Gemmatimonas phototrophica: one gene and its partner. Each later gene encodes a partner of the first gene's protein in a complex. Links are inferred from orthologs where the notes say so. Each region holds a gene or a part of one and is shown in the gene's direction. Other genes may lie near its edges.

What was found.
Region 2: the proteins of nuoD (region 1) and GEMMAAP_RS12210 are in contact, whole or in part, in a cryo-EM structure (PDB 6ZJN), measured with the Thermus thermophilus proteins. The link is inferred for Gemmatimonas phototrophica from one-to-one orthologs. Residues at the interface, in WP_223903221.1 of Thermus thermophilus: Pro35, Ser36, Asp139, Gly141, Ala142; in WP_096411122.1 of Thermus thermophilus: Ala224, Glu225, Gln226, Glu227, Ala295, Trp297, Phe298, Arg299.

The regions. Positions count from the first base shown.
Region 1 is NZ_CP011454.1:2,162,537-2,170,134, reverse strand. The notes cover bases 1-2,830. They hold nuoD (NADH dehydrogenase (quinone) subunit D), read left to right. Parts: upstream 1-753; coding sequence 754-1,908; downstream 1,909-2,830. Other genes in these bases: nuoF (NADH-quinone oxidoreductase subunit NuoF), read left to right, coding at 2,456-2,830; GEMMAAP_RS09095 (NADH-quinone oxidoreductase subunit NuoE family protein), read left to right, coding at 1,905-2,456; GEMMAAP_RS09105 (NADH-quinone oxidoreductase subunit C), read left to right, coding at 1-601. In the rest of the region: more of nuoF, read left to right, coding at 2,831-3,784; GEMMAAP_RS09085 (NADH-quinone oxidoreductase subunit G), read left to right, coding at 3,807-5,369; GEMMAAP_RS09075 (NuoI/complex I 23 kDa subunit family protein), read left to right, coding at 6,739-7,236; GEMMAAP_RS09070 (NADH-quinone oxidoreductase subunit J), read left to right, coding at 7,233-7,598.
Region 2 is NZ_CP011454.1:2,880,296-2,888,062, reverse strand. Bases 2,416-5,414 are described here. They hold GEMMAAP_RS12210 (complex I subunit 1/NuoH family protein), read left to right. Parts: upstream 2,416-3,334; coding sequence 3,335-4,495; downstream 4,496-5,414. Other genes in these bases: GEMMAAP_RS12200 (NADH-quinone oxidoreductase subunit J family protein), read left to right, coding at 5,253-5,414; GEMMAAP_RS12205 (NuoI/complex I 23 kDa subunit family protein), read left to right, coding at 4,492-5,208; GEMMAAP_RS12215 (NADH-quinone oxidoreductase subunit G), read left to right, coding at 2,416-3,338. Also shown: NADH-quinone oxidoreductase subunit NuoE, read left to right, coding at 1-463; NADH-quinone oxidoreductase subunit NuoF, read left to right, coding at 460-1,833; more of GEMMAAP_RS12215, read left to right, coding at 1,830-2,415; more of GEMMAAP_RS12200, read left to right, coding at 5,415-5,699; NADH-quinone oxidoreductase subunit NuoK, read left to right, coding at 5,704-6,006; nuoL (NADH-quinone oxidoreductase subunit L), read left to right, coding at 6,013-7,767. UniProt on the Escherichia coli protein: NDH-1 shuttles electrons from NADH, via FMN and iron-sulfur (Fe-S) centers, to quinones in the respiratory chain. The immediate electron acceptor for the enzyme in this species is believed to be ubiquinone.

The DNA.
Region 1 (7,598 bases):
TCTGACGGCCCGGTTCGGTAGCGACGTCCTGCGCACCGAAGTGGTCTGGGGCGAGACGACGGTCTTTGTCACGCGCGACGCCATCCACCGCATCGTCCGGTTCCTGCACGACGAACCGTCGGAGCGATACGACTATCTCGTGGATGTCACCGCGGTGGAATACCGTGACGGGACACGCCCACTGGAAGTGGTCTGGCACTTACGCGCGTTGGGGCATCGCCGCTTTCTGCGACTGAAGGTTGAACTGCCCAAGCGTGGAGCCCTGTGGGTGCCGAGCGTCATGGACATTTATTCGGGCGCTGATTGGCTGGAGCGCGAGTGCTATGACATGTTCGGCATCCGGTTCGAAGGCCATCCGGATCTTCGGCGGCTGCTTATGTGGGAGCAGTACAAGGAAGGGCATCCGTTGCGAAAGGACTTTCCACTGCGGGGCCGCTTCTCGCGCGCCGAGCAGCTCAAGCAGGTACTCGCCGCTGATCCGGAAGCGCGCTACTCGATGGAAGAACTGAGCATCGCCGATGCTTTCGACTCCTTGCCGGAGGACATGAAGCGGCGTCTTGCCGATCGTGCGGCCCACGGCGAGACCGAGGAAGGCGAATGAGCGCGCGTCGAACCATTGAGGTGGCACTCGGCACGAGCGGATTGGATGCACAGGGGCAGCCGCTTCGCGCCGCGTTGGTGGCACAGGGCGGACGCGCCGTCGCGCTGGATACCCCGGCACTGGCGCCAGAGCCGGAGCTCGAGGCTGATCACATGCTCATCAACATCGGCCCTCAGCACCCGGCAACACACGGGGTGTTACGTCTGGTGTTGGAGCTGGACGGTGAGACCGTCGTGCGGTGCATTCCGCACATCGGCTACCTGCATTGCGGGTTCGAAAAGATCGGGGAATACCGCCAGTACAATCAGATCATTCCCTGGACCGATCGCGAGGACTACCTCAACTCGCCTGGCAACAACGTGGCGTTCGTGCTGGGAGCCGAACGGTTGTTCGGGGTGGGGATGACGGAGCGCACCAAAGTGCTGCGGGTCATTCTCATGGAGCTCTCCCGCATCATTTCACATCTGGTCTGGCTGGGCACCACGTCGGTGGACATCGGGGCGTTTACGCCGTTCCTGTGGCTGTATCAGGAGCGCGAGAACGTGTACAACCTCCTGGAAGGGTGGGTCGGCGCCCGCCTCACGACCACCGCCACCCGCGTTGGCGGCATGGCGGCGGATCTTCCCGATGGGTGGCTCGATGGCCTGCGGGCGTTCCTCAAGGGCTTCCCGAAGACGCTCGAGGAGTCCGTGGCGATGCTGGAAACCAATGCCATCTGGGCCGGCCGTACCGTGGGACTTGGTGCAATGAACGCGCAAGAAGCGGTCAACGCGGGGCTCTCCGGCCCCATGCTGCGCGCCTCGGGTGTGGCGTATGACGTGCGCAAGGATTTCCCGTATCTCGATTACGAGACCTACGATTTTGATGTGCCCGTCGGAACCCAGGGCGACGTCTATGATCGGTTCCTGGTGCGTGTGGAAGAGATGCGGCAGAGCGTGCGCATTCTCGAGCAGGCGCTCAAGCGGCTGCCGGGTGGGCCGATCAACATCGATGATCCGCGGCTGATCCTGCCGCCGAAGCACAAAGCCACGAGCGAGATGGAGAGCATGATCCATCACTTCAAGCTCGTCATGGAAGGCCCGCGTCCGTCGGCGGGGGAGTGCTATGTCGCCGTGGAAAGTCCCAAGGGTGAGAAGGGATACTATTTCGTGAGTGACGGGACCTCCAAGCCGGTGCGTTGGCGTATTCGCCCGCCGTCATTCGTCAACCTGTCGGCAATTCCGAAGATGGTGGAGGGACACTTGCTCTCCGACGTGATTGCCATCAACGCCAGCATCGATATCGTGATGGGAGAGATCGACCGGTGAGCCATGGCCCGTCCGCCAGTGGAGGCGCCCTTGTGGCCGCCCCGCCGCATGGCCATCACCACGACGAACCGCATGAACCGGTTTTCGTGGGTGAGGCCCGCACGCAACTCGATACCATTCTTTCGCGCTATCCCACCAAACAGGCCGCCCTGTTGCCGGCGCTCTGGATGTTGCAGGATGCGCGCGGCTGGGTCAGCGACAAGGGGATCGAGGAGATTGCGGCGCTGCTCGCCATTACGCCGGCCTACATCAAGGGCGTGGTGAGTTTCTACACCATGTATCACCAGCACCCGGTCGGCCGGCACTTCATTCAGGTCTGCACGACGACCCCGTGCAACGTCTGTGGTGCGGAAGATGTGGTCAAGAGTTTTCTCGAGCATACCGGGTGCGGTGACCTCGGGCTCACCAGCGCCGATGGCCGGTTCACGGTCATCGAAGTGGAATGTCTGGGCGCCTGTGGCTTTGCCACGCCGGTCATGATCAACAACGATTTCATTGAATCCGTGACGCCCGAGTCGGTGCCACGCATTCTGGCGGAGTTGAAGTAATGGGGTATCCACATCCGTCTCATCCGCGCGAAACACCCATCCTGTCGAAGTACTTCGGCGATGCCGAGGCGCGCACCCTTGAAGGGTGGCGGGCGCGCGGCGGGTATGAGGCGTTGCAGAAAGCGTTGTTTACGGACCCGCAGGAACTGCAGACGATCGTGAAGGACTCCGGCCTACGTGGCCGTGGCGGTGCCGGATTTCCCACCGGCATGAAGTGGTCGTTCATGAAACCCGATGGCAAGACGCATTACCTCTGCTGCAACGCCGACGAGTCCGAGCCGGGGACGTTCAAGGATCGTGAGATCATGCGCTGGACGCCCCATGGATTGGTGGAAGGGGTGGCCCTGGCGGCCCACGCGATCTACGCGCAAACGGCGTACATCTACATTCGGGGCGAGTTCACCGAACCGTACGCGCGTGTCACCGCCGCGGTCGAAGAGGCGTATGCGGCCGGCATCCTCGGCGCCAACGCCATGGGGAGCGGCAAGCAGGTGGACGTCCATGTGCATCGGGGGGCGGGCGCGTACATCTGCGGCGAAGAAACCGCGCTCATGAATTCCCTTGAGGGACGGCGTGGCAATCCGCGCATCAAGCCGCCGTTCCCGGCGGTGGCAGGGCTCTTCGGAAAGCCCACCACCATCAACAACGTCGAAACCCTCACCACCGTCCCGTACATCATCAAGAACGGCGCGGAGTGGTACAAGCAGTTTGGACGCCCGGACAATCCCAAAAGCATCGGCACGAAGTTGTTCTCGGTGTGCGGCAATATCACGCGCCCTGGTAACTACGAAGTCGCGTTGGGCTTTCCGTTCAAGGATTTTCTGTACGACCTCTGCGGTGGGCCGTTGCCGGGCCGCGAGATTAAGGCCGTCATTCCCGGCGGGTCTTCGGTGCCCATTCTGACGCGGGAAGAGGCCGAAGGCGCCATCATGGACTATGAGGGGATGGTCGCCGCGGGAACGATGCTCGGCTCCGGCGGAGCGATCGTCTTTGATGATCGGCAGTGCATGGTCCGGCAGATCGCGCGGCTGACGCGCTTCTACGCGCACGAAAGCTGCGCCCAGTGCTCGCAGTGCCGCGAAGGCACGGCGTGGATTACGCGCATCATGGAGCGTATTCGCGACGGTGAAGGCACCGCGGAGGATCTCGACACGCTGGTGTCCATTGCCGATGGCATGAGTGGCAAGACGATCTGCGTTCTGAGCGACTCCTGCGCCACGCCGGTGATGTCGGGACTGAAGAAATTCCGCCACGAGTTCGAAGCGAAGATTGCGGCGAATCCGGCCATGGTGACTGTACCCGGGGCGCTGCGCGCCTCGGCCGCGTGAGGGGACGATGGCAGACGTGAAGATGGTCTCACTCACCATTGAGGGGCGCCCGGTCACCGTACCAGATGGCATGTCCATTCTGGAAGCGGCCAAGACGGCGGGTGTGCTCGTGCCGCACTACTGCTACCACCCTGGGCTTCCGGTGGCCGGCGTGTGCCGCATGTGTCTGGTCGAGGTGGAGAAGATGCCCAAGCTGGCACCGGCGTGTGCCACTTCGGTCATGGAAGGGCAGGTGGTGCACGTGCATTCACCCAAAGCGCTGGAAGCGCGCAAGGGAGTGCTGGAGTTTCTGCTGATCAACCATCCCCTCGATTGTCCGATTTGCGATCAGGCGGGTGAGTGCGAGCTGCAGGACTATACCTTCGCGGAAGGGCGCGCGGATTCGCGGTATCGCGAACCGAAGCGCTTCAACCCGGTGGAGGATTTTGGTGGTGATGTGCTGTATGTGCAGAACCGCTGCATCCTGTGCACCCGTTGCGTTCGCTTCATGAGCGACGTGGCTGACGAGCCCGTGCTCAATGTGTCTGAGCGCGGTGATCGGGCGTTTATCGGCAAGGCGGAAGGGCATGATCTCACCAACCCATGGGCGGGGAACGTGATTGATCTGTGTCCCGTGGGGGCCTTGCTGAGTAAGGATTTCCTGAACAAGGCCCGTGCCTGGGAACTCGACCGGGCCCCCACCGTGTGCACCGGCTGCAGTCAGGGGTGCAACGCGGTGGTGGAAACGCGGGACAACGTGCCGGTCCGCCTGAAGCCGCGTCCCAACGACGCAGTGAACCAGTATTACATGTGCGAAGTCGGACGACAGTCCTACCGCGAATTCGCGCGTCGGGATCGTGCCGATCAGCCGTTGGTTCGCATCAACGGCACGTTGACGGAAGTCGATTGGGAAGACGCCGTGACCGCGGCCGTGGGCGCGTTGTCCGGGAAGCGTGTGGTCGTGCTGGCCTCGCCGAACCTGTCCAACGAGGCGTTGTTCCTGCTGGAGCGACTGGTCGCACAGTTGAATGGACAAGGTGTTTTCCGAGTCGCGCGCGGCGAGACGGTTCCGTTGCCTGGCGTAGCCGATCTCGCGCTGCGTGAAGAGCGTGCGGCCAACGCGGCCGGGGCGCGTCTGCTGGGCTTTGCCGAGGTGACCACGGTGGGCAGTGCCCTTCGGCATGATGATGCGTTGCTGGTAGTTGGGGATGCGCTCGATGGCGTCACTCCCAGCGAGTTGGCGGCGTTGTCTTCCCTCGTGTTTGTGGGAACGACCATTCCAACCGCTGTTGCCGAACGCGCGGTTGCGGTACTCCCCATCACGAATACGGTTGAGGAAGAGGGCACCTTTACCAATTTGCGTGGGCGTGTGCAGCGCTTCCTGCAGGGACGGACCGCGCCCGGTGTGGCGCGCCCATCCTGGTTTGTGCTGACCGATCTGCTGGCTGCGACCGGCGGTGCGGCGGAATTTCACCTGCCGGCAGATGTGTTTGCCGCGATGGTGTCCACGCATCAGGCGTTCGCGGGGCTCGACTACGAATCGCTGGGCATGCACGGGCTGCCGGTCCTTGCATCCGAGACTGCCACCGCTGGGGCGGCCATATGACGGCGCTGGCGATCGTGGCCGCGCTTGATGTGGCTCAACTGTTTCCGCGTGCCAACCCGCAGTTGGCTCCGGACGCCATCGGGACGTTTGTGGCCGCGAGCGTGGTGAAGATTCTGGTGTTTTTTGGAGTCTACCTGGTCACGGTGGCGCTGCTGACCTTGTTGGAACGGAAGCTGGCCGCCTGGTTCCAGGACCGTCGTGGTCCAAACCGGGCCGGTCCCGGCGGTATTCTGCAGCCAGTGGCTGACGGCATCAAGAACTTCATGAAGGAGGAGACCAATCCGCCTTTTGCGGATCGATGGCTCTTCCTCATTGCGCCGGCGCTCGCATTCATTCCCGCCATGATGACGTGGGCAGTGCTGCCATTTGCGGCCCCGCTCCCCACGCCGTGGGGCTTGATCGAGATGGCCATCGCGCCGTTGCCGGTTGGATTTTTGTTCACCCTGGCCATTTCATCGCTCGGGGTCTACGGCATTGTGCTTGCTGGATGGTCCTCCAACAACAAGTACGCTTTGCTGGGTGGGCTGCGCTCAAGTGCGCAGATGATCTCCTATGAGATCGCCATGGGCATGTCCACCATCCCGGTGTTGCTGCTGGCGGGCAATGTGTCGTTGGGCGCCATCGTCCAGCAGCAGTCGTCCATGGGCTGGAACGTGCTCTCGCTCACCATCGCGTGGTTCACGTTCCTCGTGGCCGCCTTCGCCGAAACGAATCGACTGCCGTTCGATCTTCCGGAAGCGGAATCGGAGCTCGTGGCCGGCTATCACACGGAATACAGCGGGATGAAGTTCTCAATGTTCTTCATTGCCGAGTATGCCAACATGCTGACGGTGAGCGGTTTGACCGCCGTCATGTTCTTCGGCGGATGGGATATCCCCTTCACGCAGTGGGACAATGCCGGGCCATACTCGGTGCTGAAGACCGTGGCCACGCTGCTCATGATGATTTCAAAGATCGGTTTCTTCATCTTCGTATTCATGTGGGTTCGCTGGACGGTACCGCGCTTCCGCTACGATCAGCTCATGTCGCTCGGATGGAGTGTCATGCTGCCCATCGCCCTGGCATACATCGTGGTGATCGCCTCGGCGACACTGGGGCTGGATATGCTCGGGGTAGCTCGCGGTCCCCTGTTCTCGCTGGCTTTGCTGGCGCTGAATATCGTGCTCATCGTGATCCTGCTCTCGTGGCTCGACCGCGGGAAGTTGATCAGCCCGGCCAGCGCGCGAGTGGCGCCGCTGGATCTCGAGCGCCTGCGGGCGCGCGGGTTGGATCTGTCGCGCCGGCAGTTGGTGGCGCAGCACACCACTGCAACCGGGACGCCAGCCGTGGCGACTGCAGGACAGACCCTGATTGCCGAAGGAGTTGACTGATGGCCATCGGCGTGAAGGTCATGGAACGTCCATTGGAGCGGGTGAGCTACGTGCGCGCCACGCTCAAGGGCATGGCCGTGACGCTCAAGCACCTCGTGGATCCGCACAAGGTGACGATGGAGTATCCGGAAACGAAATGGGATCTGTCGCCGCGCTGGCGGGGCACCCATCGCATGCTCACCACTGAAGACGGCAAGGCCAAGTGTGTGGCCTGTGGCCTCTGCCCGACGGTGTGCCCGGCCAATTGCATCAAGCTTACCCCTGGTGAGGACGAGCAGGGGAATCGCTATCCGCTGGTGTTCGAAATCGACGAGTTCCGCTGCATCTTCTGCGGCTACTGTCAGGAAGTGTGTCCGGAAGAGGCGATCCATGTTGGACGCCATTACGAGAACGCCGAGTTCGACCGGGCGTCCTTCGTGTACGATCTGGAGCGCCTCATGGCGCAGACGCACCCGGTCAGTGAATTGTGGGATCCTGCGGACCCGAAGGGCGAATGAACGGATTCTTCGAGTTCCAGTTTTACCTGTTCTCGCTGCTCGCCGTGGCCTCTGCGTTGCTGTTTGTCACGCGGAAGAACCCGGTGCCGGCGGCGTTGTGGCTGGTAAACGTCATGTTCGCGTTGGCAGGCCTGTACGTCATGCTCGACGCCCCGTTCATCGGCGCGATTCAGGTGTTGGTCTATGCCGGCGCCATCATGGTGGTGTTCGTCTTCGTCGTCATGTTGCTCAACCTCGGGCACAGTGAAATCTCCGATCTTCGCAGCCTCGGCTCCCGATTGGGCGCCGGGTTGGTGGGCATAGCCTTGCTGGCCAATCTGTTGGTGGCGCAGCGCAACCGCCTGCCGCGCGTGCCGTCGTCT
Region 2 (7,767 bases), 720 kb from region 1 along the record:
GCATCTCATTCCCGAATTCGAGCGGTGGAAGGAACGTTACCCCGCCGGCTTCGAGGGATCCCTGACCATTCCCTGTTTGCGCCGTATCCAGGAAGAGCGCGGGTACATCGCCGACAGCGATATCGATGAACTGGTGGCCTACCTGGGCGTGCCCCGAACGCAGGTGGACGAAGTCCTCGGCTTCTACACCATGTTCACGCGTACGCCTCTGGGGCACCACCATCTGCAGGTCTGCCACAACGTGTCGTGCTCGCTGCGGGGGGCCGACGGACTGCTCAAATATTTGTGCGGTCGGCTCGGCATTCAGCCCGGCGAAACCACGCCCGACGGCAAGTTCACCGTGAGTACCGCCGAGTGCCTCGCCTCCTGCGGCACCGCTCCCATGATGATGGTGAACGAGGCGTACCATGAGAATCTCACGCCGGCTGCCGTGGACGCCTTGCTCGAGGAACTGACCAAGTGACGTCACCCGCCACCTATCCCATGCCGGAGTTGTCGGGGCGAAAGTTCTTCATGAACTTCCCACCCACGGAGCAATCGCATTCGCTCCACGACTACCGTGCGCGTGGGGGATATCAGGCGCTTGAAAAGGCACTGAAAGAGCTGCAGCCAGCCGATGTGACCAAGGAAGTGCTGGCCGCGGGATTGCTCGGACACGGTGGGGCTGCGTTCCCCGCCGGACGCAAGTGGGGCGTCATCAAGCCCAACGATGGCGAAGATCACTTTGTCTGCATGAACGCCGATGAAGGAGAGCCCGGGACGTTCAAGGATCGCTGGATCCTTGAATACACGCCGCACCTGTGTCTGGAAGGGCTGATCCTGGCATCGTATGCGATTGGTGGCCGCCACGCGTTCATCTACATTCGCGGCGAGTTTGATCTGCCGTTCCGTCGCATTCAGGCCGCGGTGGACGAAGCGTACGAGGCCGGGCTTCTTGGCAAGAACATTCTGGGGACCGCGTATTCCCTCGATGTCGTGGTTTACCGCGGCGCCGGGTCGTATGTGTGCGGCGAGGCCTCCGCGATGCTGGCGTCGCTGGAAGGGCGCAAGGGCTGGCCGCGTAACCGCCCGCCTCGGCTCACGGTGAAAGGGCTCTACCAGAAGCCCACCGTCGTGAACAACGTGGAAACGCTGGCCAACGTGCCGGTCATCCTGAATCTGGGCGCGGTGGAGTTCAAGAAGACCGGCACTCCCAAGAGCCCCGGCACGCAAATGATCTCCATTTCCGGACACATCGCGCGGCCGGGAGTCTATGAAGTGGAGTATGGCTACTCGTGGGAGAAGTTCCTCTACGAGGACTGCGGAGGCATGCAAGGTGGTAAAGCGCTCAAGTGCATCATTCCGGGGGGCGTCTCCACCAAGATTCTCAACGCCCAGGAGATCAAGGGCGTCACGCTCGACCACAACAGTGCCGTGGCCGCGGGATCGCAATTGGGGTCCGGTGGCATGATCGCCGTAGCCGAGGGCACCTGCATGGTACGCCTCGCCCGCGTCATCCAGCGGTTTTATCACCATGAGTCCTGCGGACAGTGCACGCCATGCCGGGAAGGCATGGGGTGGATGGAACGCATTCTCGATCGCATCGTGCGCGGGGAAGGGCGGCCGGAAGACATCGATCGGCTGTATCGCATCTCGAACGCCAACGACGGCACCACCATCTGCAGTCTTGGCGACTCGGCGGGATATGCCTGCACGGCCATTCTCGATCATTATCGCGAAGAATTCGAGTACTACATCCTGAACGGTCGCTCCATGTTTGATGGCCGACTCGCCGTGGACGATCCGTTCGACGGCGCGGTGCCCGCGCCCTTGTACCATGGGGTTGCCGTATGAGCGACGCACTGCGGCGGCGGGGGAATAACGAACCCGTGAACACGGCCAAGACCCTGGAGTTCTTCATCAACGGGGAGCCGTGTACGGCGTATCAGGGGGAGTCCGTCATTCAGGCGGCTCAACGGGCTGGCGTAAGCATTCCGCACTTCTGCTGGCACCCGGAACTCTCCGTTCCCGGCAATTGCCGTATCTGCATGGTGGAAGTGGAGCAGGATGCTGGCGATCCGTGGTTTGATATCGGGTGCAACATGCCCGTAACCGCCGGCATGCGGGTGCTGACGGAAACGGATACGGTGAAGAATCTGCGTCGCGACACGATGCAGTTCATCACGCTCAATCATCCGGTCGATTGCGGCATCTGCAACAAAGCCGGTGAATGCATCCTGCAGGACTATCACTACGAGCATAACGGGCAGGCCTCGCTCTCCAGCGATCGGAAGAACCATGCGACCAAGTTCTATCCGCTGTCCGATCGGATCATGCTGGACAACGAGCGGTGCATCATGTGCACCCGCTGCGTGCGCTTTACGCACGAGGTCTCGGAGTCCCATGCGCTGGCTGCCGTCTATCGTGGCGACCATGCCCTCATTCGTCCGGCCGAAGACGCCAACTTCAATGAGGATGCCTATTCGGACAATGTGATCGACATCTGTCCGGTGGGGGCGTTGCTCTCGCGGGAGAATCTTGATCACGCCCGCGTGTGGTACACCAAGGCGACGCCGAGTGTGTGCCCGGGATGCTCGCGCGGGTGCAGCGTGAACATCTGGCACCGCAAGCCTGAGTGGGCGCTCAAGGCGCTGGATCCGCAGCTCAATGTGCGCATCGAACGGGTCACGCCGCTGGAGAACAGTGCGGTGAACGGGCCGTGGATCTGCAACAAGGGGCGGGACCTGGCCAAGCTGTTCGAGCGGCCCCGAGCCACGCAGGCCATGATGCGAGGGCAGGGAGTGGAGGTAGCTACGGCCACGGCCAATGCCGCCGCATTGCTGGCCTCCGCGCGCCGCGCGGTCGCGCTGGTTTCCAGCTGGGGGTCCAACGAAGAGTTGTCGGCCTTTGCCTCCGCGTTCGCCTCCCGGTTGGGCAAGACGCTCACGGCGTATAGCAAAGCCGATCACGCACCGCAGGTCGGCGAGGTATTGGAAGACCAGCTGCTCATCAAGGCCGACAAGAATCCGAATCTCACGGCCGCCGTATCGCATTTCCCCTTATTGCCCAACGATGTCGCCTCCGCTCTGGCCGGGGCGGATGTCGTGCTGGTGTGGGGCGAGGGCGTTGCGTCCGAGCAGCTGCCCGCAGGCGCCAAGGTCATTCGCCTTGAATCGTATGCGCACCCGTCGCACAGCACGGCCGACGTCTTTCTGCCGATCAGTATCCAGACGGAACGAAGTGGCCACTACACCAACTGTGAGGGCACGGTCACGCCGTTCTCCGCCTGCTTTGCGCCTAAGGCGCCGGTGGCGCACGCGGCCGAGCTGTTTGGGCCGCTGGCCGGAGTGCCAGCATGAACGGGCCAAGCATTCTCCCCGATCTGGCGGTGGCGCTGGTATTCATCGTGTACGCCATCGTCATGCTGTTGAGCTTTGGCGGGCTGCTGACCTGGGTGGAGCGCAAGCAGTCGGCCATCATGGCGGATCGTGTTGGCGCCAATCGGGCCTACATCCGTCTGCCGTTCACCAATATCAAGCTGGTATGGCTCGGGTTGTTTCACGGGATGGCTGATGGATTGAAGATGCTCCTCAAGGAGAACTTCAAGCCGAACACGCACGACAAGGTCGGCTATTTCCTGGCGCCGTTCATCGTGTTCACACCAGTCCTGCTGGTGTTCGCGGTGGTACCGTTTGGTGGTACGGTCATTCCCGGTCAGCTCATTCCGGCCTTGTCGCAATGGTTTGGCGATCGTGCCTATCCCATGCAGATCGCCAATCTTGATGCCGGGTTGCTGGTGGTCTTTGCGTTCAGCAGCCTGGGGATCATTGGGGCCATGCTCGCCGGGTGGGCGTCGGACAACAAGTTTTCGTTGCTGGGCGGATTGCGTGCCGGCTCGCAGATGATCAGCTATGAGCTGGTCATGGGGCTGACGGTGCTTGGCCTCATTCTCGTATACGGCAGTGTGAATCTGGGCGAGATTGTGCGCCAGCAGTCCGGCACGATCGGCGGGGTCCTGCCCGCGTGGGGCATCTTCTACCAGCCGTTCGCCGCCTTTCTGTTTCTCACGGCGGCCATCGCCGAGAACAAGCGCATCCCGTTTGACTTGCCGGAAGCGGAGTCGGAGCTGATCGCCGGGTATTTCACGGAGTACAGCGCGATGAAGCTGGGGCTGTTCATGTTCTCGGAGTTCATTCAGATCGCGGTCGTGGGCGCGCTGTTCGCCACTCTGTTCCTCGGCGGCTACAACCTGCCGTACATGACCGACGCCGGGTTCACCCTGCCGGGAGGGACCGAGATCGCGCTCAGTCAGGCGGTGCGGGTGCCGTTGCAGCTGGTCACGTTCCTTGGCAAGGTGGCGCTCCTGTGCGTCATCCAGATCCAGATTCGCTGGACGCTGCCGCGCTTTCGCTACGACCAGATGCTGGGCCTTTCCTGGAAGATGTTGCTCCCCTTGTCGCTGGCGAATCTCGTGGTGACGGTACTCTGGATGTGGCTGGTAGGAGGTGGGCAATGATCCGCGGCATCAAGAATCCCCCAACGCCAACGGCGGGTGTGACCGGGCCAGCGTTCGGCAATCAGCCTGGTGCGGTGCCGCCAGCCGGCGCGGGGAGTGCGCCGCGCAAGGTGGTTCGCTACGAGCGGAAGCAGTACTGGAACGAACCCACCATGACATTGTGGGAGCGCGCGTATCTGCCGGAGATTCTGAAGGGGCTCGCCATTACCAGCGGGATCTTCCTCCGGAACATGTTCAAATGGATCACCGGTCGGCGAGGGGCGGTGACCACGTACTATCCCGAGGAGAAGCGCGGAGATTTCGCGCCTCGCAACCGCGGGAAGCACATCCTGACGCAGCGGCCCGATGGATCGCCGCAATGCATTGCGTGCAACATGTGCGCGACGGTGTGCCCCGCCAAAGTCATCGAGATCGAGTCCGGATTCGATCCCGACGATCCGGCCCACCCCAAGTTTCCGGTACGCTTCGAGATTGACTACTCGCGCTGCGTGTTCTGCGGTATGTGCGTGGAAGCGTGCCCGGAAGACGCGATCCGGATGCAGGAAGACGTTCCGAACCTGGTCTCCGACGACCGCTACAACATGTGGATCACGATGGACGAAATGCTGACCTGGCGTCCGGAGAAGGACGTGGCCAAACCCTATCCGCCGAAACCGGTGCCATTGCAGCTCGGGGACAGCGTGAAGCGGGGGCGTGAGTCATCAACGCACTAATTCTGGCCGTCTTCGGCGCCCTGGCGCTCATCAGCGCGGTGTCGATGCTGGTCCTGCGAGAGCCCATGCGGGTGGCGCTGGCGCTCATCACCTCGATGACGTCGCTGGGCGCGGTGTACGGACTGATGGGGGTGCACTTCATCGCCGCGTTTCAGGTGCTCATTTACGTGGGCGCCGTGATGGTCTTCATGGTCTATGTCATCATGCTGCTCGAGGTGAAGGAAGCCCCGGGGAGCAAACGCTTTTCGCGGTTCGTCGTGCCAGGGGTGCTTGGCGGCGTGCTGCTGACCGGTGTGCTGGGCGTGGCGGTACTGCGCGGCACCGGAAGCACCGTCCCGGTGGCCACCGGCGATGTGTTTGGACTGGTGCCGTTCTCCTCGGCCTTTCTCACCCAGTATTGGCTCGAGTTTGAGCTGACCACCGTGTTTCTGGTGGGCGCCATCGTGGCGGCGTTGGCAGTGGTTGGTGTCAGCCGTCGGCGACAGGGATAACGGTATGGATCAATATCAAGCGATGCTCTGGCTGGCTGGAGCGCTGTTCAGTGTCGGTCTGCTGGGCGTGGTGATCCGTCGCAACGCTCTCGTGATGCTCATGTGCATGGAACTCATGCTCAACGGGGTCAATCTGAGCCTGGTGACCTTTTCGCAGCAGCGTGGCGATGCGGCCGGTGTGGTGATGGTCTTCCTGACGTTCGTGGTGGCGACGGCCGAAGTGGCCTTGGCCATTCCCATTGTGCTGCTGCTGGTCAAGCACGCGCGGTCGCTGGATGTGGACCGCTACTCTGAGCTCAAGGGTTAGACGCGCATGCCGCATATGTTGGCGCTCATCGCGCTGCTCCCCCTGATCGGGTTTCTCATCAACGGCACGTTTGCCACGGCACTGGGCGGTCATCGCTTCAGTCACCGGACGGCGGCGTTGGTGGGGTGTCTGGCGCCGCTGCTGGCCTTCGGGCTCACCGTGCAGGCGTTCTTCACGCTGCAGGGCAATGGGTATACCCCCATTGTCGAGCCGTTGTACCGCTGGGCCGCCATTGGCGACCGGACGTTCGACATCACGTTCTATTTCGATCGCCTCTCGGCGGTCATGACGCTCATTGTCACCGGGGTGGGATCGGTCATCCACATCTATTCCACCGGGTACATGCATGACGACAAGAGCTTCGGGCGCTTCTTTGCGTACCTGAATCTGTTTCTGTTCTTCATGCTGCTGCTCGTCCTCGGCCGCTCCATGCTGGTCCTGTTTGTCGGCTGGGAAGGGGTGGGACTGGCGTCGTATCTGCTGATTGGCTTCTGGTTTGACGACCTCGCCAATGCCGTGGCCGGGCGCAAGGCGTTCATCACCAATCGCATTGGTGATGCCGGATTTCTTCTGGGAATGTTCCTGCTCTACCGCGCCTTTGGCACGCTGGATATGGACGTCATCAATTCGGCCTTCACCACCGGCACCGCCACCATGGTGTCGGCCAGTCTGGTGGGGATGTTCCTCTTTGTTGGCGCCACCGGCAAGTCGGCTCAGATCCCGCTCTACGTCTGGCTCCCTGATGCCATGGCCGGCCCCACGCCGGTCTCGGCGCTGATTCACGCTGCCACCATGGTCACGGCCGGTGTGTATCTCGTGGCGCGCATGTCCGGGTTGTATCTGCAGGCCCCGGAGGCCTCACAGGTGATGGCCGTGATCGGCGTGCTGACCGCGTTTGTGGCGGCCACGATTGCGCTGGTCCAGCACGACATCAAGAAAGTGCTGGCCTATTCCACCGTGTCCCAGCTGGGGTTCATGTTCGTGGCGCTCGGTGTTGGCGCGTACGGCGTCGCCATCTTTCACGTGGTGACACACGCGTTCTTCAAGGCGTGCCTGTTCCTTGGGGCCGGGAGCGTGATTCATGCGCTCGGCGGTGAGCAGGATATCCGCAAGATGGGGGGGCTGCGCACCCGCATCCCGATCACCTTCTGGACGTTTGCGGTGGCGACGGCGGCCATTGCCGGTATCCCCGGGCTGGCCGGGTTCTTTTCGAAAGACGAGATCCTGTGGTACGCCTTTGCCAGTGAACGTGGGGGCGCACCCTGGCTGTGGGCGGTTGGTGCCCTGACGGCATTCATGACGGCGTTTTACATGACCCGGCTGCTGTGGCTCACCTTCTTTGGTGCGTCGCGCATGAGCCACGAGGTGGAGCACCATGTGCATGAATCGCCACTGTCGATGACCGCTGTGCTGGGCGTGTTGGCGGTGCTGTCAGCGGTTGGTGGGTATATCGGCATACCGCATTTTCTCGAGCCCATGATTCCATTGCCCAACGTGGTGGAGTCGCTTGAGCACTATGAGCACCCCCTGCTGTATGCCTCGGTGGCGATTGCCTTTGCCGGTGTGGGGCTCGCCGTGATGCTCTATCGTGGTCCCGCGTCGCGTCCAGAAGGACTGGCCCGCGCGGCCGGTCCGATCTACGGGCTGCTCCAGGGCAAGTACTTTGTAGATGAACTCTATGCGGCTGTGATCGTGCGGCCGCTGGCGTGGTTCTCTGACACCGTACTTTTCCAGGGCGCTGACCGTCTGGTGATTGACGGC